Regions from separate parts of the Brevibacterium sp. FME17 genome, predicted to be linked through region 1. Evidence: predicted binding sites of a transcription regulator. Region 1 holds the regulator's gene; the other holds the start of a gene.
What was found. The regulator HrcA, encoded in region 1, represses chaperone genes, less so after heat shock. The targets are predictions, from matches to a motif close to TTNGCACTCGNNNNNNNCGAGTGCNAA.
Positions count from the first base shown of each region.

Region 2: a site for HrcA is predicted at 4,057-4,083, ahead of groES (co-chaperone GroES). Genes of this name have one in related genera too.

Region 1 is NZ_JABUYD010000001.1:213,272-222,907, forward strand. Features, by position in the region: gene lepA (translation elongation factor 4) at 173-2,044, shown strand; gene hemW (radical SAM family heme chaperone HemW) at 2,045-3,277, shown strand; gene INT40_RS00895 (DUF4870 domain-containing protein) at 3,410-4,171, opposite strand; gene INT40_RS00900 (DUF3097 domain-containing protein) at 4,279-5,142, opposite strand; gene hrcA (heat-inducible transcriptional repressor HrcA) at 5,284-6,354, shown strand; gene dnaJ (molecular chaperone DnaJ) at 6,494-7,612, shown strand; gene INT40_RS00915 (16S rRNA (uracil(1498)-N(3))-methyltransferase) at 7,609-8,397, shown strand; gene INT40_RS00920 (PhoH family protein) at 8,465-9,478, shown strand; gene ybeY (rRNA maturation RNase YbeY) at 9,475-9,636, shown strand, end outside.
Region 2 is NZ_JABUYD010000018.1:47,564-70,685, forward strand. Features, by position in the region: gene metG (methionine--tRNA ligase) at 1-1,377, shown strand, start outside; gene INT40_RS15160 (TatD family hydrolase) at 1,377-2,297, shown strand; gene INT40_RS15165 (resuscitation-promoting factor) at 2,623-3,759, shown strand; gene groES (co-chaperone GroES) at 4,241-4,534, shown strand; gene groL (chaperonin GroEL) at 4,571-6,160, shown strand; gene INT40_RS15180 (ABC transporter ATP-binding protein) at 6,456-7,241, shown strand; gene INT40_RS15185 (FtsX-like permease family protein) at 7,238-8,659, shown strand; gene INT40_RS15190 (PEP/pyruvate-binding domain-containing protein) at 8,683-11,244, opposite strand; gene INT40_RS15195 (hypothetical protein) at 11,305-12,492, opposite strand; gene INT40_RS15200 (SRPBCC family protein) at 12,461-12,856, opposite strand; gene INT40_RS15205 (ABC transporter ATP-binding protein) at 13,132-13,986, shown strand; gene INT40_RS15210 (ABC transporter permease) at 13,983-15,401, shown strand; gene INT40_RS15215 (class I adenylate-forming enzyme family protein) at 15,411-16,928, opposite strand; gene INT40_RS15220 (TetR family transcriptional regulator) at 17,001-17,603, shown strand; gene INT40_RS15225 (acyl-CoA dehydrogenase family protein) at 17,600-19,294, shown strand; gene INT40_RS15230 (hypothetical protein) at 19,369-19,815, opposite strand; gene INT40_RS15235 (pseudouridine synthase) at 19,997-20,962, shown strand; gene INT40_RS15240 (GntR family transcriptional regulator) at 21,002-21,664, shown strand; gene guaB (IMP dehydrogenase) at 21,850-23,122, shown strand, end outside.

The DNA of each region.
Region 1 (9,636 bases):
AGCACCGAAAGTGGGGATCGGCGTCGGGATTCTCAGCCAGTTGAAGTGGCTTCGAACACGTGTTGCCCGCATGTGACCGGACGCCCGGACTGTTCCCAGGTGCTGAGGATTCCAGTCTGGTGCGCAACCCATGGAACAATGGAAGTTCTGGTCTGTCGAAGGAAGGGCGTTCATGTCACCTCAGGTGAAGCCACAAGCACTCGAACGGATTTCTCCGTCCGCTACATCACCCGAGTTGATCCGCAATTTCTGCATCATCGCTCACATCGACCACGGCAAATCGACCCTGGCCGATAGGATGCTCCAGGTCACAGGGGCTGTGCAGCCGCGCGATATGCGTGCTCAGTACCTCGACCGGATGGACATCGAACGCGAACGCGGAATCACGATCAAATCCCAAGCCGTGCGCATGGCCTGGGAGAACGACGACACTCCCTTCGCTCTGAACATGATCGACACACCGGGCCACGTCGACTTCAGCTATGAGGTCTCCCGGTCGCTTGCCGCCTGTGAAGGTGCGCTCCTCCTCGTCGACGCCGCACAGGGCATCGAAGCCCAGACGCTGGCTAACCTCTACATGGCCATGGAGAACGATCTCACGATCATTCCCGTGCTCAACAAGATCGACCTCCCCGCGGCCCAGCCGGAGAAGTACGCGGAAGAACTCGCCAACCTCATCGGCTGCGAACCCGAAGACTGCCTGCTGGTCTCCGGTAAGACAGGCGAAGGCGTCGACGCGGTCCTCGACCGCATCATCTCCGACATTCCCGCTCCAGTCGGCGACGCGGATGCTCCAGCGCGAGCCATGATCTTCGACTCCGTCTACGACACGTACCGGGGCGTCGTGACGTATGTTCGCCTTATCGACGGTGCCCTGCGCCCGCGTGAGAAGCTGACGATGATGTCGACCGGCAGCACCCACGAACTCCTCGAGATCGGTGTCTCCTCACCGGAGCCGAATGCCACGAAGGGGCTCGGGGTCGGCGAGGTCGGATACCTCATCACCGGTGTCAAAGACGTCCGCCTGTCCAAGGTCGGTGACACGGTCACCTCGTCCTCGAAGCCGGCCGAACAGGCACTCGATGGCTACAAGGAACCCAAGCCCATGGTGTACTCCGGGCTCTTCCCGATCGATGGATCGGACTATCCGGTGCTGCGCGATGCGCTCGACAAGCTCAAGCTCAACGACGCCTCGCTGGCCTACGAGCCGGAGACTTCCACGGCACTGGGCTTCGGCTTCCGCTGCGGCTTCCTCGGACTCCTCCACCTTGAAGTTCTGCGCGACCGCCTAGAACGCGAATATGACCTCGACCTCATCTCCACCGCACCCAGCGTGATCTACGACGTCACGATGGAAGACGGATCCGAGATGGAGGTCACGAACCCCAGCGAGTATCCGACGGGCAAGATCAAAGAGGTCCGCGAACCCATGGTCCGGGCGACCATCCTCACGCCGAGTGAGCACATCGGTGCGGTGATGGAGCTGTGCCAGACACGTCGCGGCAGCCTGCTGGGCATGGACTACCTGTCCTCGGACCGGGTAGAGATCCGTTACAGGCTGCCTCTGGCCGAGATCGTGTTCGACTTCTTCGATCAGCTGAAGTCGAAGACCAAGGGCTACGCCACGCTGGATTACTCCGACGACGGCGAAGATGCGGCAGATCTGGTCAAGGTCGACATCCTGCTCCACGGCGACCAGGTCGACGCCTTCTCTGCGATCGTCCACCGCGACAATTCCTACTCCTACGGCGTGCTCATGGCCGGGAAGCTGCGCAAGCTGATTCCCCGCCAGCAGTTCGAGGTGCCTATCCAGGCGGCCATCGGTTCGCGCATCATCGCCCGCGAGACCATCCGCGCCATCCGCAAGGACGTGCTGAGCAAGTGCTACGGCGGCGACATCAGCCGTAAACGCAAACTGCTGGAGAAGCAGAAGGAAGGCAAGAAGCGAATGAAGTTCGTCGGCAATGTCGAAGTTCCACAGGAAGCCTTCATCGCAGCGCTGTCCTCCGATGAGCCGGAGTCCAAGAAGGAACCTAAGAAGTAAGTGCCCGCACAACCGACTGGTGAGACCCCACCGCTCGACGGTTCGCTGCCGGCCTCGGCCGGGATCGGCGCGACAGATCGTGGGCTGAGCCTCTACGTCCACGTCCCGTACTGCCGGGTCCGCTGCGGTTACTGCGACTTCAACACCTATACCGCCGAAGATCTGGGTCCCGGTGCCTCCCGCGACGACTATCGCAGCAATCTTGCCCGGGAGCTCGACCTCTCGACCCGTGTGCTCGCCGAGGCAGGCGCCGGCGATCGTACGGTCACGACGATCTTCTTCGGCGGGGGCACTCCGACGATGCTGGCCGCCGAGGTGCTGGCCGGAGTGATGGACGACATCCGCGACCGCTTCCGGTTGGCACCTGACGTCGAGGTCACGACCGAAGCGAACCCCGACACCTTAGCCCCGTCCTATATCGCCACCTTGGCAGCCGCAGGTTTCACTCGGATCTCCCTGGGCATGCAATCAGCGGTACCCCATGTGCTCGCGACCTTGGATCGCACACACGACCCAAAGAAGATTCCGGATGTGGCCCGGTGGATCAAAGAGGCCGGACTGGAACTGAGCCTCGACCTCATCTATGGAACCCCGGGGGAGTCCATCGACGATTGGCGCAGATCACTTGAAGTGGCTCTGAGCAACGACGTCGATCATATTTCATCCTATTCGCTGATCGTCGAGCCCGGGACGAAGATGGGGGCCATGGTTCGCCGCGGCGAACTGGCAATGCCCGACGAAGACGACCTGGCCGATAAGTATGAGATCGCCGATGCTGCTATGGAAGCCGCCGGTCTGCACTGGTATGAGGTCAGCAACTGGTCGACGTCAGCGAAGACCCGCTGCGACCACAACATGGCCTACTGGCGCAATGCCGATTGGTGGGGCTTCGGTCCCGGAGCCCATTCGCACATCGGTGGGGTGCGATTCTGGAATGCTAAACATCCCCGTGCCTGGTCCGACCGCCTGCTGGCAGGTGAGTCGCCCGCCATCGGACGCGAGGTGCTGGACACAACGACCCAGGAGGTCGAGCGGATCATGCTCGCGGCTCGAATCGATTCGGAACTGCCGCTGGATTCACTGGGCGCAGGCAGTGAGCGGGCAATCAGAGGGTTCGTCAAACAGGGACTGCTCGATGGTGACGCTGTAGGCGAAGGCCGCTTTGCACCCACGCTGCAGGGCCGGCTGATGGCTGATTACATGGTCCGCATCCTCACGGATTACGTGAACTGAACCGCTGGGTCCCACTAACTGAACCGCTCGACTCTGTGAACTGAGTCGAACGCAGAGAAGCCGCTGTCATCAAATGCGATGACAGCGACTTCTGCGTGCAGATAACACGATCAGATCATCTGATTGGCGTGATCACTTCACGAAGTTGAACACGAGCGGGAACTTATAGCCCTCGCCCTTGCTCCCTGCAACCGCAGCGATGATGTAGAGCACCGTGTAGAAGATCGGGACGATGAACGCCAAGAAATAAATGAAGATGCCCAGGCCGAAGGTGACCAAGGCGAGGAGGAAACCCAAGACCAAGAACACGATGACAGCAGCGAACGTGGCGATGCAGTTCGTGATCATCGCGTTGAGTCCCTGCCGCGAATGTTCGCGTACATAGGGCGATTCGTCCTTCTTCACCAGGAACATGATGAGAGGCAGGAAACCGACGAAGATGGACCCGATATGAGTCCACAGCACCGTGGTTCTTTCGCTCTCGCTGGCCTGCCAGAACATTTCGGAGCCGGGACCATAGGCATTCCCCGGCAGCATCCGCGAGTCGAACATGGCCGGATTGCCGACCGGCTGCGCAGGACCGTTGCCGTAGGCCTGCTGCCCATAGGGCTGCTGCGTGTACTGCTGCTGACCCTGGCCGTAGGCCTGCTGGGAACCGTAGCCGGGCTGAGCGGGCTGGCTCTGACCATAAGGCTGTTGGAAACCGTAGCCGGGCTGTGGGGGCTGGCCCTGCTGGGAACCATAGTTCTGCTGAGCCGGGTTTGGCTGCTGCGAACCGTAGCTTTGGTTCTGCTGGCTGTAGGGCTGGTGGGGTCCAGAGGCCTGAGAATAATTCGGTGGCATGGGACGCGACTGGTCAGAGCCGTTGTTCGGCTGCTGCAGGTTATAAGACATGCGGGTCCTTTCAGAGCTTCTGGTCATTCACACTATCGGAAACGCCATGTCGCCGAACTGGGGAAAGCCCGAATCGTGTACCAGATCGATCACAATCGACCTGGGCCTCAACCGACGGTGACGAAGTCGATGAGTTCTTCGACTCGACCTGAGAGCGTGGGTTCGACGTCGGCGATGGTGCTGACCTTGCCCAAGATACGCACCCAGCCCCGGGCCACGTCCCTGTGGTCGGCGTGAGGCCAACCGATACGCCGCAGGATCCCTGTCTTCCAGTCCTCGCCCCGAGGCACGACTGGCCATTCCCTGATGCCCACGACATGAGGCTTGACGGCCTGCCAGATGTCGACATAAGGATGACCGATGATGTGGACGACGTCGCGATAGCGCGGATCGGCGCGCACCGCCTCGGCGATCTTGGATTCTTTGGTGCCGGACACGAGATGGTCGGCCAGGACCCCGACGCGGTGGTCCTTGTCGGGACCGAACGCCGCGAGCTTGTCGGCGACATCGTCCAGGCCGCCCAGCGGTTCGACGACGACACCTTCGATGCGCAGATCGTCGCCCCAGATCTTCTCGACGAGCTCGGCATCGTGTTTGCCTTCGACCCAGATGCGAGATCCGCGAGCCACTCGGGCCCGAGCATTGCCGACCGCGCGCGACCCCGAGGCTGTGCGACCGGGAGCCGATTTCTTCTTGGCCGGCAGTCTGAGGTCGACGGGTTTGCCTTCGAGAAGGAAGCCAGGCCCCAAGGGGAATGCGCGGACCTTTCCTGCCCGGTCCTCGAGATTGACGACGACTCCGGCGGTGGTCTTCTCGGCGCCGACGACGGCACCGACATATCCGCTCATCGCGTCTTCGAGAACCATGCCGAGACCCAGTTCGACGGGGGTGGACTTCTTGGGTCGGTGTGAGGAGGGCGAGGAGCCGGCCAGCACATCGGGCCCGTAGCGATCAAAGGTATTCACGGACAACCACCCTAATCAAGGACTCGATGGGATGGGTGGTGACCCGCTGAGATGGAGCCGAAAGTGAATTCGGAATATAAGAGGCGTAGAATTGGCACTCAAGACAGATGAGTGCCAAAAACGGTGCCGAGCGAAGGAAGGAGACGAATGAACGACAGCAGGCGAGCACAGGTTCTGCGTGCGATCGTCGAAGACTTCGTCGCCACCAACGAACCCGTCGGATCGAAGGCCATCGTGCAGCGCCACACGCTCGGCGTCTCTCCGGCCACGATCCGCAACGACATGGCCCATCTAGAGCAAGAGGGCTACATTGCGCAGCCCCACACTTCGGCAGGGCGGATTCCGACCGATCTCGGCTACCGCATGTTCGTCGACCGCATCGACGACTTCAAACCGCTGACGCATGCTGAGCGACGTGCGATCTTCCAGCTCATCGACGGCGACGGGGACCTCGATGACATGCTCGACCGCACGGTGCGTGTGCTCTCAGGCCTGACCCATCAGGTGGCACTGATCCAGTACCCGAGCGTCTCCCGCGCCACGATCAAACACATTGAGGTCGTAGGGCTGGGCCCCAACCGCATCCTCGTCGTCCTCATCACCGACGCCGGTCAGGTCGAACAGAAGATTGTGATCACTCCCGGCAGCGTGGATGACGAGGTGCTGCGGGGAATCCGCGATGAGGTCAACACCGAATTCTCCGGCCAGAAGTTATCGCAAGTGATGAGCACGAGTACATCCAGGGCTTCGGTGCAGGGCATGGACCCCGCTGTGACAGAGCCTGTCGTGGCGACCAGCCAACCAGGCGCGGACGTCGCCGCAGCGCTGGCACAGGTCCGGTCCGCGGTCACCGATCTCATCATGGCCACACGCGAAGAACGCATCATCATGGCGGGCACAGCGAATCTGGCTCGCTCCGGGAGGGAGTTCGGTGAGAAGATGGCACCGATCCTCGAAGCTTTCGAAGAACAGGTTGTACTGCTCAAGCTGCTGACATCGATGGCCGAGGATCAAGAGGAGATCAGCGTTCGGATCGGTCGTGAGAATACTCACGAGTCATTCAGCTCGACATCTCTCGTGGCTGCCGAATATGGTCATGACGCGGGGTCCTCCGCTCGATTGGCTGTGCTCGGGCCGACCCGGATGGACTACCCCACGACGATCACAGCTGTGCGGGCCGTAGCGAAATACGTCTCCTCTGTCCTCGATCAGGGCTAGATGCACCGGCACGAGCGCACACAGCACACCATGACCACACAGCACAATAGGACCACACAGCACAGCGCGCACCAACACCACCGCGCGAACAGGCACGAGAACGCGAACAACGCACACCACCAGGGAGAGAGAAGTTTCTGTGGCCGATCACTATGAAACACTCGGAGTGTCCAAAGACGCTTCGGCGGCTGAAATCAAATCGTCGTACCGAAAGCTCGCTCGGAAATATCACCCCGATGTGAACCCCGGACACGAGGACGAATTCAAAGCCATTTCCCTCGCCTACGACGTCCTCTCCGATTCGGAGAAGCGCCGTAACTACGACATGGGAGGCGGCGAGAACGGACAGGGCTTCCCTGCCGGCGGTGGCGGCTTCGGCGGCTTCGGCGATATCTTCGAGACCTTTTTCGGCGGGGGAGCCGGCTCGGCCGGTGGCCCGATGCCGCGCACACAGCGTGGCAAGGACGCACTCGTCGGAGTCAACATCGATCTCGAGACCGCCGCGTTCGGCGGAAACATCGATCTCGATGTCACCACGGCAGTCGTCTGCGACACCTGTTCAGGTGCCGGAACACAGCAGGGCACATCCGTTGAGACCTGCACCCTGTGCCACGGAGCCGGCAGCGTCCAGCGCATGACCCGGACCCTGCTGGGCCAGATGGTGACCAACCAGACGTGCAACTCCTGCCACGGCTACGGCACCGTCATTCCCAGCCCCTGCCTCAACTGCCAGGGTGACGGACGCGTCCGCAAACAGCGGACCATGAAGATCCGAATCCCCGCCGGAGTCTCCGACGGCACACGCATCCAGCTCTCATCCCAGGGCGAAGTGGGCCCCGGCGGCGGACCTGCCGGCGACCTCTTCGTCGAGGTCATGGTGGCCCGCCACGAAGTCTTCCAGCGCGACGGTGACAACCTGCGCGCCTCCGTCTCCGTGCCGATGACGGCAGCCGCACTCGGTGCCTCGATCCCCTTCGACACCTTCGACGGCACGCAGGACCTTTCCATCGAGGCCGGCATCCAGTCGGGCACCGTCGTCAAATTGCCCGGCCTCGGCGCCACCCGACTGCGCTCGGAGACCCGAGGCGACCTGCTCATCACGGTCGACGTGATGACGCCGGACAAGCTCGACGACGCGCAGAAGGACCTGCTTGCGCAGTTGGCAACGCTGCGTGAGGAAGAGACCCCACGCGCCCAGATCACCACCCAGAACCGTGGCGTGTTCTCCCGCATGCGTGAGAAGTTCGCCGGTCGGTGAGTCTTCCCGTCTTCTTCTCGCCCCAGTCCGCCGAGGCGGTCACCGGCCAGGTGCTCACTTTCGGTGAGGACGTGGCCGGGCACGCGGTCCGAGTCCGCCGACTCGGACCGGGGGACGAACTCGAAGTCGTCGACGGATCCGGCACCCGTGTGCGCGGAACCGTTTCGAACGCCTCGGCGAACGAACTCGGACTTCACGTCGCATCGGTCACGCACACGAGAACAGACCAGCCACGGTTGGTTCTCGTGCAGGCTCTGGCCAAGGGCGACCGTGACCTGCAGGCGATCGAAACCGCCACAGAGATCGGCGTCGACGAGGTGGTTCCCTGGGCCGCCGAGCGTTCGATCGCCGATTGGCCGACGAAGAAGCGTGACAAGCTCGCCGCCAAATGGGACAACGTCATCCGGGCGGCCTCCCTGCAGGCCCGACGCTCCCGCTTCCCGTTGCGCCACGACCTGGTCCGCGGCACCGGCCTCGCAGCGACTCTGAGCGAGACTGACACCGTCTACGTCCTGCATGAGGCCGCAGAACTCAGACTCTCGCAGGCCCTGAGTGAACCTCGTTCCGCGGGCATCTGGTCTGCTGCCTCTGGAATGGAGAATTCTCCAGATCCCGAACGCATCGTCTTAGTCGTTGGTCCCGAAGGCGGCGTCAGCGACGCAGAGCTTGATGCACTCGCGGCCGTCGGCGCCAAAGCCGTACTTCTCGGTCCTACAGTCCTGCGGTCGTCCTCCGCCGGTGCGGCCGGGCTCGTCATGGCTCAGAATTCATTGGGCCGTTGGTGACTAAGCGGACTACGATGGAAGCACGCAATTGCAGTACTCCTAAACGTACGAACAGCCACTAAGGATCATTCTGGACACCTCCACTCAGCCCACGAACTCTGTGAACCCCACTCCAGGCGAAGAAACGCCGTCGGACACAGTGCGTCTCGTGATTCCCGACTCCATCGATCTGGTCGAGTTCTTCGGACCGGGGGAGTCGAACCTGCGCAAGCTCGAGCGAGTCTTCCCCGACCTCGACCTGCATGTGCGGGCCAACCAGGTGCAGGCCACCGGTGAACCGAATCGCGTCGCAGCATTCGTCTCCGTCATCGGGGAACTCAAGAAGCTGCACGCCTCCGGCCACCGCATCAACGAAGAGACGATCGACCGGGTGGCGTCGTTCTCCTCCGAGGGGAAGGCCGCCTCGGCGGTGATGGGAACGAACATCCTCTCCACCCGTGGAAAGTCCATCCGTCCCAAGACGATGGGCCAGCACGATTATGTCAAGGCGATCCGCAACCATACGATCACCTTCGGCATCGGGCCTGCAGGCACGGGCAAGACCTACCTGGCCATGGCCATGGCCATCAACGCACTGCAGCACAAAGAAGTCTCACGCATCATCCTCACCCGTCCCGCGGTTGAGGCCGGAGAGAGCCTGGGCTACCTGCCGGGAACTCTCAACGAGAAGATCGACCCGTACGTGAGGCCCCTCTACGACGCCCTGCACGACATGGTCGATCCCGAATCGATCCCGCTGCTCATCGAAACGGGAACCATCGAGGTCGCACCGCTGGCCTATATGCGCGGGCGCACCCTCAACGACGCGTTCATCATCCTCGACGAGGCGCAGAACACGACCGGTGAGCAGATGAAGATGTTCCTCACCCGCCTGGGCTTCGGCGCTCGGATGGTCGTGACCGGGGACGTCTCCCAGATCGACCTGCCGGGCAAGACTCGCAGCGGTCTCAACGTCGTGCAGGACATCCTGACCGGAATCGAAGACCTGGAATTCTGCCACCTGGGCAGCAAGGACGTCGTCCGCCACTCACTGGTGACGAAGATCGTCGACGCCTACGACCTGTGGGGAAGCAGCGAATGAATACCGAGATCTCCAACGAAACAGATGCAGCGATCGACCTCGACGAGGTGGTAGCTCTGACTGAATACCTGGGCCAGGCTCTGCACATGCACGCCGGTGCAGAACTCGCCGTGACGATGGTCGATGCGAAGGCGATGGAGGAACTCCACGTCACCTGG
Region 2 (23,122 bases), on a different contig from region 1:
GACATCTACCTCGACACCTACGCCGGCTGGTACTCCGTCCGCGACGAGGCTTTCTACACGCAGGACGAGACCGAGGTCGTCGACGGCGTCCGCCTCTCGACCGAGACCCGCACCGAGGTGACCTGGACGGAAGAGGAGTCCTACTTCTTCCGCCTCTCGAAGTACCAGGACAAGCTGCTCGACCTGTACGAGACCCACCCGGAATTCCTCGGCCCGGACTCCCGCCGCAACGAGATCGCTTCGTTCGTCGCCTCTGGCCTGAAGGACCTCTCGGTCTCGCGCACCACCTTCGACTGGGGTGTGCCGGTGCCCGGCAACGAGAAGCACGTCATGTACGTGTGGATCGACGCCCTGACGAACTACCTCACCGCCGCCGGATATCCCGATGACCAGGAGCGCCTAGACAAGTGGTGGCCCGCCGACGTGCACATCATCGGCAAGGACATCATCCGCTTCCACAGCGTCTACTGGCCCGCGTTCCTGATGAGTGCCGGCATCGAGCTGCCGGGGCGCGTCCACGCCCACGGCTTCCTCTTCAACGCCGGTGAGAAGATGTCGAAGTCCGTTGGCAACGTCGTCGATCCCATCGACCTCGTCGACGCATTCGGCCTCGACACCCTGCGATTCTTCCTCTTCCGCGAGTTCTCCTACGGCAATGACGGGTCCTACACGAAGGACTCGATCATCACCCGCAAGAACTCCGACCTCGCCAACGAGTACGGCAACCTCGCCCAGCGCTCGCTGTCGATGATCGCGAAGAACTGCGACGCACAGGTTCCACAGCCCGGTGACCTCACTGAAGAAGACGAAGCGCTCCTCGCGTTGGCCCGCGCCGTCCCCGAGACCGCTCGCCGCCACGTCGACACCCAGGCACTTCACCTCTACGTCGAGGCCTGCTGGAAGGTCCTGTCCGAGGCCAACCGCTACTTCTCCGCCCAGGAACCCTGGAAGCTGAAGAAGACCGATCCGGATCGCATGGCCACAGTGCTGTGGGTGACGATCGAGGTCGTGCGCATCATCTCGATCCTCATCCAGCCCGTCATGCCCGATTCCGCCGGCCAGATCCTCGATCTCCTCGGCGTCGAAGAAGGTGCTGGTGAGGCCGGCGCGAAGGTGCTCCCGACGGCGACTGACAACGGTACCGGCGCCGAGGCGATGGCCCCTGTGACCGTAGGTGCCGGAGTCGGCGTGGCCGCAGGTGCCGCTGCCGCAGCGGCAGGAATCGCACCGATGGCCGCGGCGTCGGCCGAGAACGGTGTCAATGCCGCCGAGGTGGATCCTCGTTCGTTCGCCGCGATCGATTTCCCACTGGAGGCTGGCACCCCACTGCCGAAGCCGGTCCCGGTGTTCCCCAAGTTCGTGGAGGAGACCGAATAATGGCTTCACGCGCCGCCGGAACCTATCCTCCGGTGCCTGAACCACTTGCCCACCCGGTCGTCGACACCCACACGCATCTCGACATCTGCACGGGTGTGCGACTGCCCTTGGGTGCGGGCGAACCCGAGCCCGAAGTCAGGCCTGACAAGGACGAAGAGTTCCCGAGCCTCGATTTCTTCTTCGACACCGCCCAGTCGGCGGGCGTCCAGCGCATCGTCCAGATCGGCTGCGACCTCCCGGCCGCACGGTGGACGACCGAGCTGGTCACGCAGCAATCACAAGATGGTCGCTCGTGGATGCTCGGCGGTGCTGCACTGCACCCCAACGAGGCGCCGAGGTTGGCCGAGCGAGGAATGCTCGACGACGCACTCACCGAGATCGAGTCACTCGTGACCTCCAACGACCGCATGCGCGTGGTGGGGGAGACCGGACTCGACTACTTCCGTACCGGTGAAGAGGGTGTCGCCGACCAGCAGCGCTCCTTCCGCGCTCACATCGAGATCGCCAAACGCACGGGCAAGGCCCTGCAGATCCACGATCGTGAGGCCCACGCCGATGTGCTGCGCATCCTCAAGGAGGAAGGTGCTCCCGAGGTCACCATCTTCCACTGCTTTTCCGGCGACGAGTCGATGGCCCGGGAATGCGCCGCTGCCGGTTACTTTATGTCGTTTGCCGGGAACCTCACGTTCAAGAACGCGGATGAACTCCGCCGTGCCGCAGCTGCAGCACCACTTGAACTGCTGCTGACCGAGACCGATGCTCCATTCCTCACCCCGCACCCGCACCGCGGTAAGCCAGGCGGTCCGTACTTGGCCGCAGTCACGGCACGCAAACTCGCCGAGGTGCGCGGTATGGATGAAGGCGAGCTCTGCTCCGCAGTGTGGAAGAACGCAGAGACCGCACTCGGCAGCTGGGACTGAACTGCAGCTGCTGGGACTGAACGACAACCTCGGCGGGGGTGAGCCTGACGCTTGATTGGCCACCTCGGAGGGTGAATGTCACGATTGTGACGAAGCCCGGAAACACGGGGAAGTCCTGGTCAGAGGGCCAGCTTACGGGTCCTCGCCGTTACATGTTTGTAATGTTTTGCGTAACTTGTAACGAATCGGTTACAGTGGATGAGTTGATGACCTCTGCCCCAGGGATATTTTTGTGATTGATTTTCTTAAGAACCGCAAAGTGCAGATTGCTGCACAGGCGGTTGTGATTACCGGACTCGTGGGTGGCACGGGCGCCGTGGTAACCATGAACAAGCCAGTGACCTTGGATGTCAATGGTCAGTCCGAGGAAGTTCGGACCTTCGGTGGCACCGTGGGGGATGTCCTCGACAGCCGCGACCTCGACATCGAGAAGCGCGATCAGATCAAACCAGGCGTGAACAAGAAGATATCGCGGGATATGACGATCACCGTCAACACCGCGAAGGAACTTTCACTGTCTGTCGACGGCAAGAAGAGCGACGAGGTGACGCACGCGAACACTGTTGGTCAGGCATTGGCCGACCTCGGTGTGGACGCGAAGGGCGCCGACCTCAGCGCGAAGCCGAATCAGAAGCTCAAAGATGAAGGCAACGACATCGATGTGACGACCGCCAAGGACCTCACAATCGTTGCCGACGGCAAGGATCACAAGGTCTCGGCCGCAGCGGGCACCGCCAAGGAAGCCCTCGCTGAAACCAAGCTGAAGCTGGACAAGGACGACTTCATGTCCGTCCCCCTCAGCTCCAAAGTCTCCGACGGCCAGGTTCTCACCGTGAACCGCGTGAAGAACGACACCGTCAAGGAAAAGCAGGCCATCAAGCCCAAGACCGAGACCAAGAAGTCGGACTCCCTCTACGTGGGTGAGACGAAGGTCGAGGACGAAGGCAAGGAAGGCCAGAAGCAGGTCTCCTACAAGGTCAAGACCGTTAATGGCGATGAGGTGAAGAAGGAGAAGAAGGGCGAGAAGGTCCTCTCCGAGCCCAAGACCAAGGTCGTCATCCAGGGCACCAAGAAGAAGGAAGCTCCAGCTGAGAAGCCAGACGATTCCAGCAGCGGATCGGATGCCGGAACCGGTGACAACGGTTCGGGCGGCTCCGACGATGGTGACAAGAGCACCGGCGGCGGTGACTCGGGCTCCAGCAGTGGCAACATGAGCACCCAGGAGATCAAGGACATGCTCGGTGGGCCGGGATCGAAGTGGTACTCGGTCGTTGAGTGCGAATCGAACTTCGACCCGAAGGCCTCGAACGGCACTCACTTCGGTCTCTTCCAGTTCCTGCCTCAGACCTGGCACTCCATGGGCGGCAGCGGCAATCCCTCGGACGCCAGCCCGCAGGAGCAGTTCCAGCGTGCCAAGAAGCTGCAGGCTCAAGAAGGCTGGGGGCAGTGGCAGTGCGCCTGATCTCAGAGCGCAGCCGCTGATCTGAAGTAAGCGACATAAAGTGCGGACCCCGGGGCTTCCCGGGGTCCGCACTTGTATCCGTTCCGTGAGACCGGGGACGCCTACGGTCGGCCCTACGGTCGGTAACTCCTGGTCGAAAATTGACCCGATTTCGAGCAGGACTTACCACCCGTTTGAGGTCTGCGAGTTCGGATCCGCGAGCTGGGGTCTGCTTGCCTCGGAGGGGCAGTGCGTGGACCACAGTGCAGCCGTGCTCGGGTACCTTTCCTGGGGTTTCGCCCAGAGCGTGGACAATCCTTGGCACTCGAGTTGACCGAGTGCTAAGAGCGTTCTAAAGTCGAATTAGCACTAGCACTCAGCGAGTGCCAGTTTTAATGAGACGGTCGATCCACTCGGCACCCGCGACGACGAGGGGATCATGGCACACGCCGCCGTCTGACTCAAAGAAGAATTGAACCCCAGCGAAGGGAGAGGGCCCGATATGTCGGTCTCCATCAAGCCACTCGAAGATCGGATTGTCATCCGTCAGGTCGAAGCAGAGCAGACTACCGCCAGTGGTCTGGTCATTCCCGAAACCGCCAAGGAAAAGCCTCAGGAAGGCGAAGTTGTCGCAGTGGGCCCAGGCCGCGTTGCTGACAACGGAAACCGCGTCCCAGTCGACGTGGCCATTGGCGACAAGGTCATCTACTCCAAGTTCGGCGGCACCGAAGTCAAGTACGCAGGAGAAGAGTTCCTCGTGCTCTCGGCTCGTGACGTGCTCGCCGTCATCGGCTGAATCCCCTGAACAACTACTTCACTGACAGGAGGACGAATGCCTAAGAATCTGGAATTCAACGACGAGGCCCGTCGTGCACTCGAAAAGGGTGTGAACATCCTCGCGGACACCGTCAAGGTGACGCTGGGACCCAAGGGCCGCAACGTTGTTCTCGACAAGAAGTGGGGCGCACCCACAATCACCAACGATGGCGTGACCATCGCTCGTGAGGTCGAGGTCGACGACCCATACGAAAACCTCGGCGCTCAGTTGGCCAAGGAAGTTGCCACCAAGACCAACGACATCGCCGGTGACGGAACCACCACCGCGACCGTCCTGGCACAGGCCTTCGTCAACGAAGGTCTGCGCAACGTAGCCGCCGGCGCCGCACCAGGTGCCCTCAAGCGCGGAATCGAAGCTGCCGTCGAGGCTGTCTCCACCGAACTCGGAACCATCGCCCGCGATGTCGCCGACTCCTCGGAGATCGCACACGTCGCCGGTCTGTCCGCTCAGTCCGAAGAGATCGGCAAGCTCATTGCCGATGCCTTCGACAAGGTGGGCAAGGACGGCGTCATCACGATTGACGAATCCCAGGCCGCATCTGTTGAACTCGAAATCACCGAGGGAATGCAGTTCGACAAGGGTTACCTCTCGCCGCACTTCGTGACCGATGCTGATCGCCAGGAAGCTGTGCTCTCCGACGCGCTCATCCTCATCAACCAGGGCAAGATCTCCAACATCCAGGAGCTCCTCCCTGTGCTGGAGAAGGTGCAGCAGGCCGGAAAGCCTCTGTTCATCGTGGCAGAGGACATCGAAGGCGAGGCTCTGTCGACGCTGGTCGTCAACAAGCTGCGCGGCATCATCAACGTTGCCGCCGTCAAGGCTCCCGGCTTCGGCGACCGCCGCAAGGCGATCCTCGAGGACCTCGCCGTCCTCACCGGTGGCCAGGTCGTCACCCAGGACATGGGCATGAAGCTCGACCAGGTCACCCTGGAAGAGCTCGGCAACGCCCGCACGATCACCGTCACCAAGGACAACACCACCATCATCGATGGTGCTGGCTCCGATGAGGACGTCAACGGTCGGGTTGCCCAGATCCGCAGCGAGATCGACAACACCGACTCCGATTGGGACCGCGAGAAGCTGCAGGAGCGCTTGGCTAAGCTCTCCGGTGGTGTCGCAGTCATCAAGGTCGGCGCCGCCACCGAGGTGGAGCTCAAGGAACGCAAGCACCGCGTCGAAGACGCAGTGTCGGCTACCCGTGCAGCCATCGAAGAGGGCGTCGTCGCCGGCGGTGGATCAGCTCTGATCCACGCCTCCAAGGTTCTGGCCGGAAACGACCTGAGCCTGACCGGAGACGCAGCCACCGGTGCTGACATCGTCAAGCGCGGCGTCGTCCAGCCTCTGCGCTGGATCGCTGAGAACGCTGGCCAGGACGGCTACGTCGTCGTATCCAAGGTGACCGACCTCGAGTCGGGCCAGGGATACAACGCCGCCACCGATTCCTACGGCGACCTCATCGGCGCTGGAATCATCGACCCCGTCAAGGTCACCCGCTCGGCACTGCGCAACGCCGCTTCGATCGCCGCACTGGTTCTCACCACTGAGACACTGGTCGTCGAGAAGAAGGAAGAAGAAGAGGACTGAGTCCCATCTGATTCTCATCGGCGCGCAGCGAGTGCGTTGAACTGATACACGTGTGGCCCGGAACATTTTGTTCCGGGCCACACGTGTTTTTCATGCCTGCAATCTGACCTATAACCCCAATCTGGAAGCCCGCCGAAGCGCTTAGGCATATCCGCAGGTCGCGAAGGCAGCGGCTTGCGCGGATGGCCGAGCATGCAGGCGGCTCACACCTACTGGTCAGTCAGAACCCATGTTCCTTGCCGTCGATGATCGTTAGTCTGGATGAGGCAGTGTTACGCAACAATGTAGGGACACCATGACGACAGCTTCACCGATGCCCATCGCTCAACTTCGTGATGTCTCGAAGGTCTTTGATCCCGATGGGGCGGCGCTGGTCGCTCTCAACCAGGTGTCTCTCGATATCGCTCCCGCCCGGCTGACGGCCATCATGGGCCCCTCGGGTTCGGGGAAATCCACTCTCATGCACGTTCTCGCCGGACTCGATCGTCCGAGCTCGGGCACGGTGCACATCGGCGAACGGGACATCACCGGATTGCATGAGGACGACCTGACCACCTTGCGGCGGCGGCGGATCGGTTTCGTGTTCCAAGCGTTCAACCTGGTGCCGACTCTCACGGTCAGGGAGAACATTCTGCTGCCCTTCGAACTCGACGACCGCAAGCCCAATGCCGACGAACGTACCTGGATCTCCAGCATCATCAAACGACTCGGCCTGGACAACAGGCTGAAGCATCGGCCCGGTGAGATCTCGGGCGGACAGCAGCAGCGCACGGCCATCGCCCGTGCTCTGGCCACCCGACCGGACATCCTCTTCGCCGACGAACCGACCGGCAACCTCGACGGCCGATCGGGGCGTGAAGTCATGGCCATCATGTCCGAGGCCGTTCGCGAGCTCGGTCAGTCGATTGTCCTCGTCACCCATGATCCGCTTGTGGCTGCCCACGCCGACCGCGTCGTGTTCATCGCCGACGGCACGCCCGTCTCCGAACTCAATGACACGATCAGTGCCGAAGTGATCGCGCAGACGATGCTCGATCTCGACGCGCAGGCCGAGGCCGTCGAGGCTGGAGGGCGCCGATGAACCCGATGCGGGAGATCCGGACCAACCCGCGCCAGTTCGCCCCCAGCTTCCTCGTCGTCTTCATCGCTGCCCTCTTCGGCACTGTCATCATGCAGGGCATCGAGATCCTCACAGCCTGGATGTCTTCAGCGAAGATCATCGCGGAATCGGACACGGCTCAAGGTCTGCTCACAACGGTGGGGCTGGTCTTCTTCCTCATCGCACTGTTCGTCTCGAGCATCGTCATCGCCAATACCTTCTCCATCATCATCGCCGGTCGCAGCCGCCAGCTGGCGCTGCTGAGGCTCATCGGCGCCTCCTCTGCACGGCTGCGTCGAGCCGCCTCGGTAGAGGGACTGCTGGTCTCGATCCCCAGTGCCATCGGTGCGGTCCTCGTCTCGACTGCACTCGCACTGGCAACGACGGCCTACCTCGGCGCTCGGATCACCGAGGAGCCCAAGCTGTTCACTCCGATGATGTTCCTGCCGGGTGCCGCGACCATCGTCGTGACCTGGTTCTCCGCGTACCTGGGGGCCCGTCGCATCACCGGCATCTCTCCGATCGAGGCCACCTCGCAGGCGGTCGAGCGCCGGCCAGAGGACGTGCGGGCATCGATGGGAGCACTGACGGGCGCACTCATGTTGCTGTCCATGGGAATCACCCTTCTCATCAGCGGCATCGTCGCCGCCAGTGGGAACACGGTGAGTGCTGCGGGGGTGCTGCTCGTTGCACTCGGTGCGATGCTGACGTTCGTCGGCGTCATCGTCGGCAACCCCTGGATCCTCCCACCTCTGCAGGCGCTCACCGGGTGGCTGCTCGGCCGCACCGCAACCTCACGCCTGGCCGCCTCTACGATCGCTCGTCACCCCACCCGCAATGCACGCACGGTCATCGGTCTCGTCATCGGCATCACTCTCATCGTCATGTTCGCCACAGCCATGACGACGTTCAGGGACCAGCTGCTCGAGTACGCCGAATCGCTCGGTGACGAAGGGTGGGGAGGCTTCGAAGTTGTGCTGAAGACCATCATCGACCAAACGATGCTGTTCTTCCTGGGGATGGTCCTCTTCTCCGTCATCATCGCCATCATCGGAGTTGCCAACGCACTCATGCTCTCCGTGCGACAGCGCACGCAGGAGATCGGTCTGCTCATGGCGCTGGGTCAGACGCCGCGACGGGTGCGACGCATGATTGTGGCCGAAGGAATGCAGCTGAGCGTGACGGCCTGCCTGGTCGCGGTGCCTCTGGGCATCGTCTTCGGCTGGATCGGTGCGCTGTCTCTGCTGTCCCCGCTGACCGGAATCTTCGCACCGTCCGTGCCCTGGTGGGTAATCATCTCCGTCGTCGCCGGCTCGCTTCTGGCTGTGCTCGCCGCCAGTCGTGCCCCGGCGCGCGCGGCAACGTCGATCAGCCCCGTGGAGGCTCTCGAAGCGGTGTGATGCTGGGCTCGCCGAGGCGGGTCTCAGTTCGGTGTCACCGTGCCGTTGCTGCCGTTGACGTTCACCGTCTGGCCCGAGGTGAAGCGGCTGGTGGCATCCCGGATAGCCATGACTGCGGGCAGGCCCAGTTCACGGGCCGTGACCGCGCCGTGGGAGAGTGCTCCGCCGCTTTCCGTGATGATGCCGCTGGCCTGATAGAACAGGGCGGTCCATGCAGGGTTCGTGGTCCGAGCGACCAGAATCGCACCATCCGGGAAGGACGAGAAGTCCTCGGGACTGTGGACGACGAAGACTTCGCCCGTGACCTCGCCGGGGCTGCCGGCAGTTCCCTTGATGAAGTCACCGTCCGTGTCATCGCCGACCTCGGAGGCACGACCGTGCTCCCATTCGGGAGTCCTCTCAACCGCTTCCTGATACCCGGCCTTGTTCTTCTCGGCGATCCCAGTCAGACCCGCCAGCGCCTCGGCAGGGGAGAGCTGGCCATCACCGCGCCCAGTGCCGACTTCCGTGGCACGGATCGCTGCGTCGAGAGGCTCGAAGTTGATGAAGTAGGCGTCCATGGGATCGGTGAGAACACCCTGGTCGACGAGCCTTCGACCCAGCTCGCACAGAGCCCGGCGCATCGGCAGGGTCAGCCGCGTGGTCTGGTAATGCTCCAGATCATCCAGAGCCGTGTATGCACGTGCCAGTCGGATGACCTCCTGGACCAGATAGCGCAGCTTCTCCGGGGCGGCATTGATCACGGCCCGCTCGGTCTCAGCCTGCAGGACCTTGCGCTCCAAGTCGGAGTCCGCCGAGGCGTTCGTCTCGCGGTCGGCCAGCAGGCGAACCTGATCGAGGACGATATGCGGGGCTTCGACCCAGGTCGGATGGTAGGCGTCGAAATCGAGTTCACGGTGGCCGTGCTTGGCCAGGAAGGTCGCGAACTCGTCGAAGAAGGCAGGGAAATCATCGAGGACCGCCAGTCCCGCCTCTCCTGTATTGCTGCGCAGCGTCGACACCATCTCGGGATTGCTGCGCACAGTGCGTGAAAGCTCCCAGAGCTCGGCGTTGACCTGGGAGGTCTTCGTCTCCGTCGAGGCCAGCAGCCGCTCGAATACGAGCTGCGCCGTCTCCTTGTCCACAGCAATCTCGAGCATGTGAGAGAGCGCACCGTAGAGAGTCTGCTGCGTCAGAGAGATCGCGATATTGGGGCGGAAATACTCGGTGCCGAGGTCGCTGATGGCGATCACATGGTCCCACACCTGGGCCAGCGACTTGTCCTCCAAGGGTTCGTGGGAGAGCCTGCCGATGCCCATGAGGTACGTGTCGAGATCACGCATCCACCGCACCGGCAGTTCCTGCACCCAGCCGAACTGCGAGGCGATCTCCGGCAGAGATTCGGTGATGGTTTCGACGCTGGAGAGCATCTTCGTCGGCAGCCGGCCAGCGTAGAGGTCGACGGCCGTCTGATTGCCATATATGTAGAAGTCACGCATCACGAACCATTTGTCGTCAAACGGCGGCAGACCCATGAGGTCGAAGCTGTGATTGAGCGAGTAATGGAACCCCGCCTCGACGAGGTCCCAGGTCAGAGGCGTCACAGGGGTGGGGAATCGTTCCGCGGATTCATCTCTAGTCCACCGAGGTGCGACGCGGGTGATCGGACGGGACTGCAGAAGGAAGAGGTCATCACCGTTGAAGGCCCACTCGATGTCCTGAGGGAAACCGAAATGATCCTCGGCCCGCACAGACAGCTGCGCCACTGCTTGGGCCTGCTCGGGCGTCAGAGCGGGACGAGTACGCTGATCCTCGCCGAGGTGGATGACCGTCGTCCTCGCATGGCCGTGACCGTCCGGTTCGCTAGGTTCGGCCGGTTCGCTCATCACGAGAGCCTTCGGCTTGTCCGCGATCTCGGACGCGATCTGGGTGCCGTCGGCGCGGGCGATCCGGAATTCGTCGACCGGTTCCTCCCCGCCGACGACGGTCTCGCCCAGGCCGAACGCCGCATTGATGAGGACTTCGCCCGTGTTTCCACGTACCGGGTCGACGGAGAACGCGACCCCGGCAGCCTCCTCGGCGCTGACCGCGACCATGAGCTGGACGACGACGGCCATCTTCGCATCCAGCTGGTCAACACCAAGCTGCTGGCGGTAGCGGAAGGCATGCGGATTCCACAGGGAGGCATAGCAGTCTCGCACCGCCTCTGCGATGGCCTTAGTCCCTCGCACGCCGAGGTAGGTGTCGTGCTGTCCGGCGAAGGCCGCACCGGGCAGATCCTCCATGGTGCCTGAGGAGCGGACTGCCACAGCCTCATCGCTCAGGCCCGCAGCCTGGGCCGCTGCAGCGAAGTCGGCAAGCCACGAATCGGGGACAGGGGTGCTGCGGATGAGATCGCCGATCGCCTCGGCGGGGTGCTGGGTGTCCATGAGCTCGGTGACTCGGGACTGCAGAGGTGCGACGAACTGGGTGTAGGCCTCGGCGGTGACGATGAAACCGCCGGGCACGGGCAGGTTCTGCGCGGACCTCGCGAGGCTGGCGCCCTTGCCGCCGCTGGTCGCCAGTTCGGTGGCGAGGGGATCGGTGAAGCCGAGAGTGAGAGTCACGAGAGCTCCTAGAGATGTCGCAGATGAGGGCGGATATCGAAGGGACAGGGGACGGCCGAGTCACAGACGGACGCGACGGAGACCAAGAAGCAGCCAGCCGCAGACCGCGCTGACGATGCCGATTCCGATGACCAGGGGCCAGAAGAACGCGGCAGCGATGAGTACCGGTATCCAGACCATAACCGCTGCGAAGCCACCGAGGAGGCGGAAGAGTGTGACAGTATTGCGACCGTCCGCGCGCGATCCGGCAAAAGCAGCCGCCCCGAGTATCGGAGCGAAGAGCCACATGAGTGTGAGGCCGACCCAGCGCAGGACCTTCACGGCAGAACTCACACCCCCACGGCCATCGTCAGCCACGTGTGTGTCGGTCGCTGCATGTGCCGCAACGGTGCTGGTATCTGTGCTGGTGACGGAGCTGGTCGGGGGAGTCGCAGCTTCGTTCTGCAGATCGAGGAAGGCCCGCGCGAACGTGGCCGATCCGCTCGCAGTGTGTCGGGCGGTGGTGAGCGCCTCCGCCTGGATCCGTTCGAAGGTGGCCTCATCGGGGCAGTTCACCGAGACGTCATCGAGGGCCGCTTTCAGCGCCGAGGCGACCTGGGCCTCCCACACGGATCGATCCTGGCCATTGCGGTCAGGAATCGTGATCGATTTCCCGCGGACCACCTCGGCGCGGGAACGGAACCGGTCAGGGGTCGAATAGAAGAGGCCGACCGGGATGATCTCGAGGTCGAGGCTCTCCTCGATGAGGGTGCAGGCGATGCGGGCGGCACCCGACTTGTAGGGCTGGGGTCGGTGGCCCCATTCGCTGCTGGATTCGGGGAAGATGCCGAGGTCACCGCCTCGGCGAAGGTGTGCAGTGCCGGCTTCGACCGGACTGGCCACCGAGGTGGGATCGAGGTCGTAGCGTTCGACGTCCTTGGGGCGCACGACGGGGATGCCGGCGATGAAGAGACGAAGGAACCAGCTGCGGAGGAGCTGGATCGAGATGAGGAACTGCGCTCGCGGGAACGCGGCGAGCACCTGATGGCCGTCGATGGCACCATTGCGGTGACTGGAGATGATGAGGCGCGGACGCTGGTTCGCGCTGCCTGCGGCGTCCTCATCGCTGAGGTCGAGGACATGGATGCGACCGAAGTACAGGGTGCGCATGGCGGCGTTGATGAACCTGTGACCCCACCTCATGGTGGAATCAGCCTGCTGGGAGGCCTCCGATCGGTCAGCCTTCGAGGACATCACGGAGTCGTTCAAGGTCCTTCTGCACGGCAGCGGTGTCGCGGGCGAATTCCTCGTCGCTGACATTCGAGCGGCGGTAGACGGTGAAGACGACTTCGCTGACGTCGTCGTTGTGAAGCACCCGCAGCGGATTGTGCACGGATGTTCCGTCGGGAAAGATCACGTCGTGGTCGAGGATCCCGAACTCGATGCCGGGCCGGAAGCTGACCTCGACCTCACCCATCGGCGAATCAGTGATCCACCGCCCGGCCTCGTTGCGGATGCCGTCGCTCAGGCCGGCCGCCCACTGCGGGAGATTGGCCGGGTTGCCGGCGAAGACCGCGACGTCGGAGGGATCCCGACGGACTGTCTGCGAAATGTGGCGTGCGTCGAAGCTCATGCACCAAGTGCACCACAGGTGCGCCGGACCCACCAGGGCGACTTCGTCGAGCCCTCGACTTCGTGAGGCGGCGTGAGGCCTCGCCTTCATGAGACTTCGTGAGCCCTCACGCGGCCAGTGTGTTCGGGTTTTCCCGTCCGAGACGAGAGGGCAGCTTCGTCCTCGCAGGGGGCATTTCCGCAATGCCCCCTGAGCCAGTGTCGCCGTAGCCTGAAATGGACAGCCTTCCCTTGAAGTGAATGGCCCTCGTTCCCAACTGACAGGCAGGTGAAAATGTGACGACTGCCTCCGATGATGCCAGTCCGAGATCGCTTGAACCCATCGCCCGACTCCGCGATGTGTCGAAGGTCTACGACTCGAAGACGGCCACGATTGCCGCTCTGGGCCGGGTCACCCTCGACATCGATGCCGGAGCGCTGACAGCGGTGATGGGGCCCTCCGGCTCCGGCAAGTCCACCCTCATGCACGTGCTCGCCGGCCTCGACCGACCGAGCACGGGCCAAGTGTTCATCGGCGAACGCGAGATCACGGCACTGAACGATGAGGCGCTGACCGCGTTGAGGCGGCGACGGATCGGCTTCGTGTTCCAGGCATTCAACCTCGTGCCGACGCTGACCGTCAGGGAGAACATCCTTCTGCCCTTCGAACTCGATGACAGGAAGCCGACGGCCGACGAACGCTCCTGGATCGACAGCATCGTCAAACGACTCGGGATCGCCGACAGAATGAGCCACAGACCCAACGAGATCTCGGGCGGTCAGCAGCAGAGAACGGCGATCGCGCGGGCTCTGGCGACACGTCCCGATATCCTCTTCGCCGATGAACCGACCGGCAACCTCGACGCACGCTCGGGCCGAGAGGTCATGCGGCTCATGGCCGAGGCCGTCAGGGACCTCGGCCAGACGATCGTCCTCGTCACCCATGACCCGGTCGTCGCCGCCCATGCGAATCGAGTGGTCTTCATCGCCGATGGGACACCCGTCAGCGAACTCAATCACGGGATCAGCACCGAGGTCATCGCCCGCTCGATGCTGGAACTCGACGTCGACTACGACTACGACTCTGACTACGACTACGACTCTGACTACGACTCCGAGGGAGCGGCGCCCAGCCGGGGTGAGGTACCGTGAACCCGCTTCGCGAGATCCGTGCGAATCCGCGCCAGTTCGCTCCCAGCTTCCTCGTCGTCTTCATCGCCGGGCTGTTCGGCACCGCCATCATGCAGGGCATCGGAATCCTCAGTGCCTGGATGACCTCCGCCGAGGTGATCGACGAGTCCGGGACCGCGCGGATCCTCATCGCGCTCGTCGGCCTCACCTTCTTCGTCATCGCCCTCTTCGTCTCCAGCATCGTCATCGCCAACACCTTCTCGATCATCATCGCCGGTCGCGGCAGACAGCTCGCACTGCTGCGGCTCATCGGAGCCTCGTCGAAGAGACTGCGACGATCCGCAGCACTGGAAGGGCTGATCATCGCGGTCCCCAGCGTCATCGCAGCACTTCTCGTCTCGACGGCACTGGCGGGACTGACGCTCGCACTCCTCGGTGATCAGATCCGATACGACGCCGGCCTCCTGAACGTCGAGGTGTTTCTGCCCGCCGTCGCCACCCTCCTCGTCACCTGGTACGCGGCCTATCTCGGAGCACGACGGATCTCGGGAATCTCGCCGGTCGAAGCGACGTCACAGACCGTCGAACACGGCCCCGAGGACCTTCGTTCATCGAAACGATCACTCACGACAGCGATCGTCCTCCTCGGTGTCGGTCTCGTGCTGCTCCTCGGTGGTGCAGCGGCCGGAGTGGTGATGCAAATTCCCCTCGGACTGCCCATCGCCACCATCGGTGGTGCGGTCTCCTTCCTCGGCTTCATCATCGGCAACCCGTGGATCCTGCCACCGCTGCAGTCGCTGGTCGGGCGGCTGCTCGGTCGCACTGCCTCCTCGCGTCTGGCGGCGAAGACCATCGCCCGCCACCCCACGCGAAGCGCGCGCACCGTCATCGGCCTCGTCATCGGCGTGACCCTCATCGTCATGTTCGCAACAGCCATGACGAGCTTCCGGACTCAGCTCGAGGTGTATGCGGAAATGCTGGGGCACCGCGGCCTGGAAGCCGACGGCGATGCGGTCCTGACAGTGGTGGACCAGACCATGATGTTCTTCCTCGGCATGGTGGTCTTCTCGGTCATCATCGCCGTCATCGGCGTCGCGAATGCCCTCATGTTGTCCGTGCGTCATAGGACTCAGGAGATCGGACTGCTCATGGCGCTGGGGCAGACTCCGCGACAAGTCAGAACCATGGTCCTCAGTGAGAGCCTGCAGCTGAGCGTGACCGGGTGCGTGGTGGCTCTGCCCCTGGGAGTCTTCTACGGCTGGATCGGTGCGCTCGCCGTGATCGCGCCTCTCACCGGCTTCTTCGGACCGTCGCTGTCGTGGTGGGTGCTGATCGTCGTGGTGGTCGGCTCGATCCTCGCCGTCGCCGTGGCCAGCCGCAGACCCGCACGCGCGGCGACATCGGTCAATCCTGTCGAGGCCCTCGAAGCGGTGTGAGGCGCGACCTCAACCCGCAGCAACCTCGGCGCGCAGTTTGTGCTTGAGCAGTTTGCCTGAAGGGTTGCGGGGGAGCTCTTCGGTGATGATGACCTCGCGCGGCAGCTTGTACCGCGCGAGCTTGTCGGCCAGATAGTCACGCAGCTCCTCGACGTCGAAGGGCCGGCCATCGGCGGTGGTGATGAATGCGACGATTCGATCGCCCCACTCGGCATCCGGCTTCGCCACCACTGCGACATCGGCAACCCGCTCGTGAGCGATGATCGCCTCCTCCACCTCGAGGGAGTAGACGTTCTCTCCGCCGACGATCATGACGTCCTTGCTGCGGTCGACGATGAAGAGGTAGCCGTCCTCGTCAAGCGTTGCGATATCGCCGGTCTTGTACCAGTCGCCTTCGAAAGCGGCCCTCGTCGCCTCGGGGTTGTTGAGATATTCGCGCATGCGGGTATCACCAGTGAACCAGATTTCGCCCGTGTCTCCGGGGCCGGCCTCTGTGCCGTCGGCCTTGACGACGCGCATCGCATTGCCGACCATCGCCGTTCGGCCGACCGAACCGGCCTTGCGCAACTGGTCCTCCGGCCTGAGCATGCAGCCGGTGGGTCCCATTTCGCTCATGCCGAACAGGTTGAAGAACTGATCGGTCCCATAGGCTTCGATGAGCATGGCCGCGGTCGACCGATCGATGGGGGACCCGCCGTAGTTCCAACGCCGGATGGTGGAGAAGTCATAGTCTGCGAAGTCGAGGCCGAGCTTCTTCGCCGTCATCACCGGTGCAACATAGGCGATGGTCGGACCGAAGAAGGTGGTGATCTTCTCCTCGGCGATGATCGTCATCGAATCCACCGGATGGAACGCACGTTGGAGCACGATCGTGCCGCCGGTGAGGATAGTGGGGAGCAGGCTGATGTTCAGCGGAGCCGAATGCCAGATCGGCATGCAGATGAGATAGCGGTCGTCGCTGCGATAACCCATGTTGAGGTTGATCAGGGTCGCGACCTGGGACATGTTGCGGTGCGAATGCACGCACCCCTTGGGTGAGCTGGTGGTCCCCGAGGTGTAGAGGATCTGCGCCACGTGTTCGTCTGTGAAATCACCCGGTTCGCCGGGTTCGGCCGCCGCCAGCTGAGAGTCGAAGCTGCCCGGCGCCGCGGATTCGGTCTCCAACCAGGTGATGCCCGGGGCACCCGCACGCGCCGTTTCGGCCAGCTCGGCGCTGACGATTCCCAGCTTCGCACCGGAATGCTCGATCGTGTACTTGACCTCAGGAGCCTGAAGCTTGTGATTGACCGGAACGACGATGGCTCCCAGATACCAGGCGCCGAAGGCAGCGAAGACGAACCCGGGTACGTTGAACGTCATGATTCCGACGGTGTCACCAGCCACGATGCCGTTGTCCTCGAGCACACGTGCCGCCTTGAGAGCGTGGTGTCGAAGCTCGGCATAGGTGTACCTCTCATCCCCATAGACCAGAGCTTCGTGATCCGGGTCGCGCAGGACGGTGGAATCGAGCATAGTACCGAGCTTCATTGCTTCTCCTTGTGACGAATGCCATACTTTCAACAATTGAACCATGATTCATTTCTTTGGGGAAGGGGTGCCGTGGCTTATCGCGAAACTCCCAGAACTCGTGCCAAGGCCGAACAGCGGCGGGCCCGGGTCGAACGCGCAACCCACCATGTCATCGCCTCGGGCGGGTTCGCCTCGGCGAGCATTGCCGCTGTTGCACGCAAGGCCGAGTGCAGTGCCGGCCTCATCTACACCTACTACGACAACCGCGACGAGCTGCTGGGGATCGTGTTTGCTCGAGCCGCTGGCCACGAACTCGCCGTGATCGAGGCAGCTGTCGCCGCGTCGACGAATGCTGCGGACGTTGTCAGCTCGGTCGTCGATGTCTTCGTCCGCCGCGCGGTTGCCGGCCGCACCCTCGCTCACGCGCTCCTGTTCGAGGAGGTCCCCGACACAGTGCAGATCGAGCGCCGAGCACTGCGGCGCGGGTACGTAGCCGTGATCGCCGAAGGCTTGACCCACCGGTACACCGTCGATGTCCCCGCCGAGGTGGTGGCCAGGTCCGTGGTCGGATCCATCTCCGAGAACCTCGTTGACCTTCTCGATCCAGACCGGGCTCCTCCAAGCGCCTCCGAGGTCGAATCACTCATCACCGCACTGTCCACATTCGCGCGCACCGCCATAGGAGAACAATGACCCACGCACCAGCGACTCAAGCCGGCTCATCTGCCACAGCCGCCGCATCCACTACGCACACGGTGTTCAACCAGGCGAAACCTCGGCGGGACATCAACGAATACAGTCTCAACACGGCCCTCGTCGAGGCCGTGGAGGCCTACGCCCCACATGCGTCGACACCCGAGCTCGAACGCATCGGTGAACTCGTCGGCAGCGCCGACTTCATCAATGATGCGCGCTTGGCCAACGAACACGGACCGGAGCTGAAGACCCACGATGAGTGGGGCAACCGCATCGATGCGATCGAATTCCATCCCGCCTATCACCGCATCATCGGCGAAGCACTGCGCAGCGGCGCGCACTCACACGCCTGGAGCCATCCCGGACCTGGTGCGAGCGCGGACCGTGCCGTCAGGTTCATGCTGTTCTCTCAGATCGAACCCGGCCACGCCTGCCCGGTGTCGATGACTCATGCCGTCATTCCGTCGCTGCAGGCCGACCCGTCCTTGGCCGATTTCTGGGTCCCGAAGGCCACGGCGAACGACTACGACCCGAGGCGCATCGACCCGGCTGAGAAGAGCGCGGTCACCTTCGGAATGGCGATGACCGAGAAGCAGGGCGGCTCGGACGTACGTGCGAACACCACGCGCGCGGTCCAGGACGGCGACCGCTACCTCATCACCGGACACAAATGGTTCTGCTCAGCCCCGCAGTCCGATGCCTTCCTCGTCCTCGCCCACCTCGAGGAGGGTCTGAGCTGCTTCATCGTCCCGCGCATCCTGCCCGGTGGCGAGCTCAACACGGTGCGGATACAGAGACTCAAGGACAAGCTGGGCAACAAATCCAACGCCTCCTCCGAGATCGAATTCGAATCCACCGCCGGGTGGCTGCTGGGTCAGCCGGGCAAGGGCGTGCGCACGATCATCGAGATGGTGTCCCAAACTCGGCTCGACTGCATCCTCGGCTCCACCGCGGGCATGCGCCAGTCCGTGGCAGAAGCCGCCTGGCACGCTCGAGGACGGGCCGCGTTCGGGGCGACGCTGATCGAAGCGCCGCTGATGCGCGCCGTCATCGCCGATCTGCAGCTCGAAGCCGAAGCGGCCACCTTCACCGCCATGCACCTGGCCTCCGTCCACGACGATGACAGCGTGGAGGCGGCCGATTTCCGGCGATTGGCCACAGCCGTCGGCAAGTACTGGATCTGCAAACGCGGACCCGAGCACGCCTACGAAGCGCTCGAATGCCTGGGCGGAAACGGGTATACCGAAGCCTTCCCGCTGGCCCGCCGGTACCGTGAACAGCCGGTGATGGCCGTGTGGGAAGGCTCCGGCAACGTCATCGTTCTCGACGTGCTGCGCGCCCTGGGTCGTGAGCCGCGGACGGCGAAGGCCTTCCTCGGCTTCCTCGAAACCGGGCTTGGCCGCCATCCGGACTTCGATGCTGCCTTTGAGGCGCTCGCCGGTTCCCTCCAAAGTTCACTCGAAGCTGTGACCAGCGGAGATCCTGCCAGGCTCGCAGGCGTCCAGCGCAGTGGACGAGTGCTGGTGGAGAAGATGGCACTGCTCATGCAGGCCACGATCCTCTTCGAATCCGCCCCCACCGAGGTGGCCGCCGGGTTCGCGTCGGCACGGCTGGGTCCCAATCGGGGCCGGGAATACGGTGCCCTGCCCAGCGACGTCGACATCGACTTCCTCGTCGAACGTGCCTGAGTCAGCCATCGACCTGAGTCAACCATCAAAGCTGGGCAGCGGTTGGGCCGGGTCGGCTGCTGAGGTGTGTCGGCTCAGCCCCGGCGGTGGGCGGATCGGCAGCGGCGCCGGTCGAGGCGGAGGGTGCGCGAGCGGATCCTGAGGATGCGCATCGCACACTCCGGCGGTCCGTGGAAGCTCGGACGAGGGGTACGTCTGAGGCTGGGAGGAGCAATGTTGTGTTCGTCGGGCGCCCAGTCCTCGTCGCGGCGCTGCCCGAACTCCGAGCGGTCGATGAAGGCTTGGAGTTCGGTGATGAGCTTCAGCTGGAGGTCGTCGACCGAATCGATGCCCTCGGAGTATTCGAGGGAGATGTCGACGGTCTCCCAGTTGGCGACGACCCTGACGATCCACTTTCGTGAGTCGGCCGGGTCGTGATTCATTCCGTAGCCGTCCCATTCGTCGTTGGCGAACATGCCGAGAACGACTGGAGCGATGACCTTGTTGAGGAGGAACTCTTCCGTCAATTCGGTATTGTCCATGTCTCCCACCATAGAACTGTCCGCTCCTGATTGCTCGCATACGCACGGCATTTCTCGCATACGCACGGCATTTCTCGCAGACGCGAGGCTGTGTAATGAATCGTTGGCCACGAACGTCTTCGCAGGCCATGCTCGACATCGGGGTCATGTGCGACAACGCGTCGACAGCTAGACTGATTCGATGCCCCGCAGTCCGCTTCCGCCTCGCGAAGGAATCTCGGCGACCTCGCTGCGCGCTCCCGGCGGAAAGTCGACGCACGACAAGAACCATCTGCCGGTCCCGGACACGATCGGTCAGTGGCTGGGGGAAGAGTTCCCCGATGCTACCCCCGAAGCCCGTCGCAGCCTGTTGACCACAGGAGACATGCGCAATGGCGTCGGAGTACCAGTGACCTGGGACGATCCCGTGGAGCCCGGTGGCTTCTACTTCTTCCACCGCCCGGTGCCGCCGGAAGAGCGCATTCCGTTCGAGATCTCCGTCGTGTTCGAAGACGAGGAACTGCTCGTCATCGACAAACCGCACTTCCTCGCGAGCACTCCCAACGGGCGCTTCGTGCGCGAATGCGTCGTGACCCGGGCTCGCACGGATTTCAACCAGCCCGAACTCGTGGCCATCCACCGTCTCGACCGTGTCACCGCCGGACTGCTCATCCTGTCGAAGCGCCCCGAGACCCGTGGCCGATATCAGAGCCTATTCCAAAACCGGTTGGTCGATAAGACCTATCGTGCCCTGGCGCCGATGCCTCCCGAGGACATGGAGTTTCCCATCGTCAAGGAATCGCGGCTGTACAAGCCTCGCGGTGGCCGACAGGTTCTCGAAGTCGAGGGCGAGCCCAACGCAATCAGTCACATCAGCCTGCTGCGTGAACGCGACCGGCTGCGCGAGCGCGAAGTCGGGTTCGAGTCGGGGACTGTCCGCGAGTACGAACTTCGACCGTTGACGGGCAAGACCCACCAGCTGCGCGTGCATATGAACTCGCTCGGGCTGCCCATCCTCGGCGACCCGGTCTATCCCGTCGACAATTCTCCTGACCCCTACGATTTCAGCTCACCGCTGCAGCTCCTGGCCGCTTCGATCGGGTTCGAGGATCCGCTGACCAAGCGCCCGCGGCGCTTCGAATCCAGACTGAACTTGGGGGAGGCGTGACTTTGCCCATGAACGGCGGGGACACGGTAGCCTGGTGATATGAGTCCACACGCACCCGGATGTACCTCAGAGGCGATCGTCGCCCTGGTCCGGTCCCGAATCACGACCGGCGAATACCCTGCCGGCAGCCCGGTCCGGGATGGTGCGCTGGCGAAGGAATTCAACGTCTCGCGCAACACCGCACGCGAATCCCTGAGCCTGCTCCGTCACGCCGGACTGCTGACTCAGGAGACGAACCGCGGCTTCTTCGTCCGCACCTTCGATCTCGACGAACTCAAAGACCTCTACCAGGCCCGACGCGTCTTCGAAATCCGAGCCGTCCAAGAATCACAGGACGCCACCGACGAGGCGATGAACCGTGTCGAAGCATCCGTCGTCAAGGCCGAGAACGCTCCGAACAATGAGAGCTGGTCCGACGCGCAGGAACACTCCGCTTCATTCCACCAGGCCATCGTCGGCCTGCTCGGCTCCCCTATGCTCGACGAGTTCTACGTCAACCTCATGGCCCGCCTCTCAACGACATTCGCCCGCTCGAAGGAACCCGGAAAATACCACTCCCACTGGGCGAACCCGCACCGGGACATCTTGGAGAAGATGCGCTCGGGGGACCGACATGGAGCCGAAGGCCTTCTGCGCATCCACCTTGATGACTCCGAAGCCTCGACACTCGACCTGGCACGCTCGGTCGGCGAAGGCCGCTGACGACGGAACAGTAGGGCCACCTCGGCGAGAGATCGGGTTACGCGACGTTACAGCCACCTCGGCGAACTTTCCTGAGTGCCGGTGTCGGCAGTCTCACAGTGCTCGGTATTTGAAACGCTGGATAAGCGATGTATGTCTTCGATAGCATTGAGCCACCGTACTCACCGCGTCGAAAGGCTGTACCCATGGGGATTCCCGAGCAGGAAACACAGGCCGCAAACGATCCGTTCTCATTGACGGGGCTCACGTATGACGATGTCCTTCTCCTGCCCGGTGACACCGATGTCATCCCCTCTGACGCCACCACTACCACACGTCTGACCAGAGAGATCGAGCTCAACATCCCCCTGGTCTCGGCCGCCATGGACACCGTGACCGAATCGCGGATGGCCATCGCCATGGCCCGTATCGGCGGACTGGGCATCATCCACCGCAACCTGTCGATGGAAGATCAGGCGGCGCAGGTCGACTACGTCAAGCGCTCCGAATCTGGGATGATCAACGATCCGCTGACGATCACCCCCGAGAAGACGCTGGAAGAACTCGACGAGATCTGCGGCAAGTACCGGATCTCCGGACTGCCCGTCGTCGATGAGAACAATGTGCTGCTGGGCATCGTGACCAACCGCGACCTGCGTTTCGTCACTCGCAGCGAATTCCCGACCCGCACCGTGGCCGAGACCATGACCCGGATGCCGTTGATCACGGCCCCGGACGGCGTCTCTGCAGAGAAGGCCTTCGAGCTGCTGGCCGAGCACAAGGTCGAGAAGCTGCCCCTGGTCGATGAGAACGACGTCATCAAGGGCCTCATCACTGTCAAGGACTTCGTCAAGACCGAGGAATACCCGCTGGCCACGAAGGACGACGAGGGGCGTCTGCGTGTGGGTGCGGCCGTCGGATTCCACGGCGATGCCTATGAACGCGCGACACTTCTCGCCGAGGCTGGCGTCGACGTTCTCGTCGTCGACACCGCCAACGGACATGCTCGCGGCGTGACCGACATGATCAAGAAGATCAAGGCTGATCCGACGTTCGACAAGGTCCAGATCATCGGCGGAAACGTTGCCACGAAGGAGGGCGCACAGGCCCTCATCGATGCCGGAGCCGATGCCATCAAGGTCGGTGTCGGACCGGGTTCGATCTGCACCACTCGTGTGGTCGCAGGCGTCGGCGTCCCCCAGGTCACGGCCGTCTACTTGGCCGCTCAGGCGGCTCGCGCAGCCGGTGTTCCGGTCATCGCCGATGGTGGGCTGCAGTACTCGGGTGACATCGCCAAGGCCATGGTCGCCGGTGCCGACACCGTGATGCTCGGCTCTTTGCTGGCCGGCTGCAGCGAATCGCCGGGCGAACTCATCTTCATCAATGGTAAGCAGTACAAGGCCTACCGCGGCATGGGATCACTGGGCGCCATGGCTCCACGTCAGGGCAAGTCCTACTCCAAGGACCGCTACTTCCAGG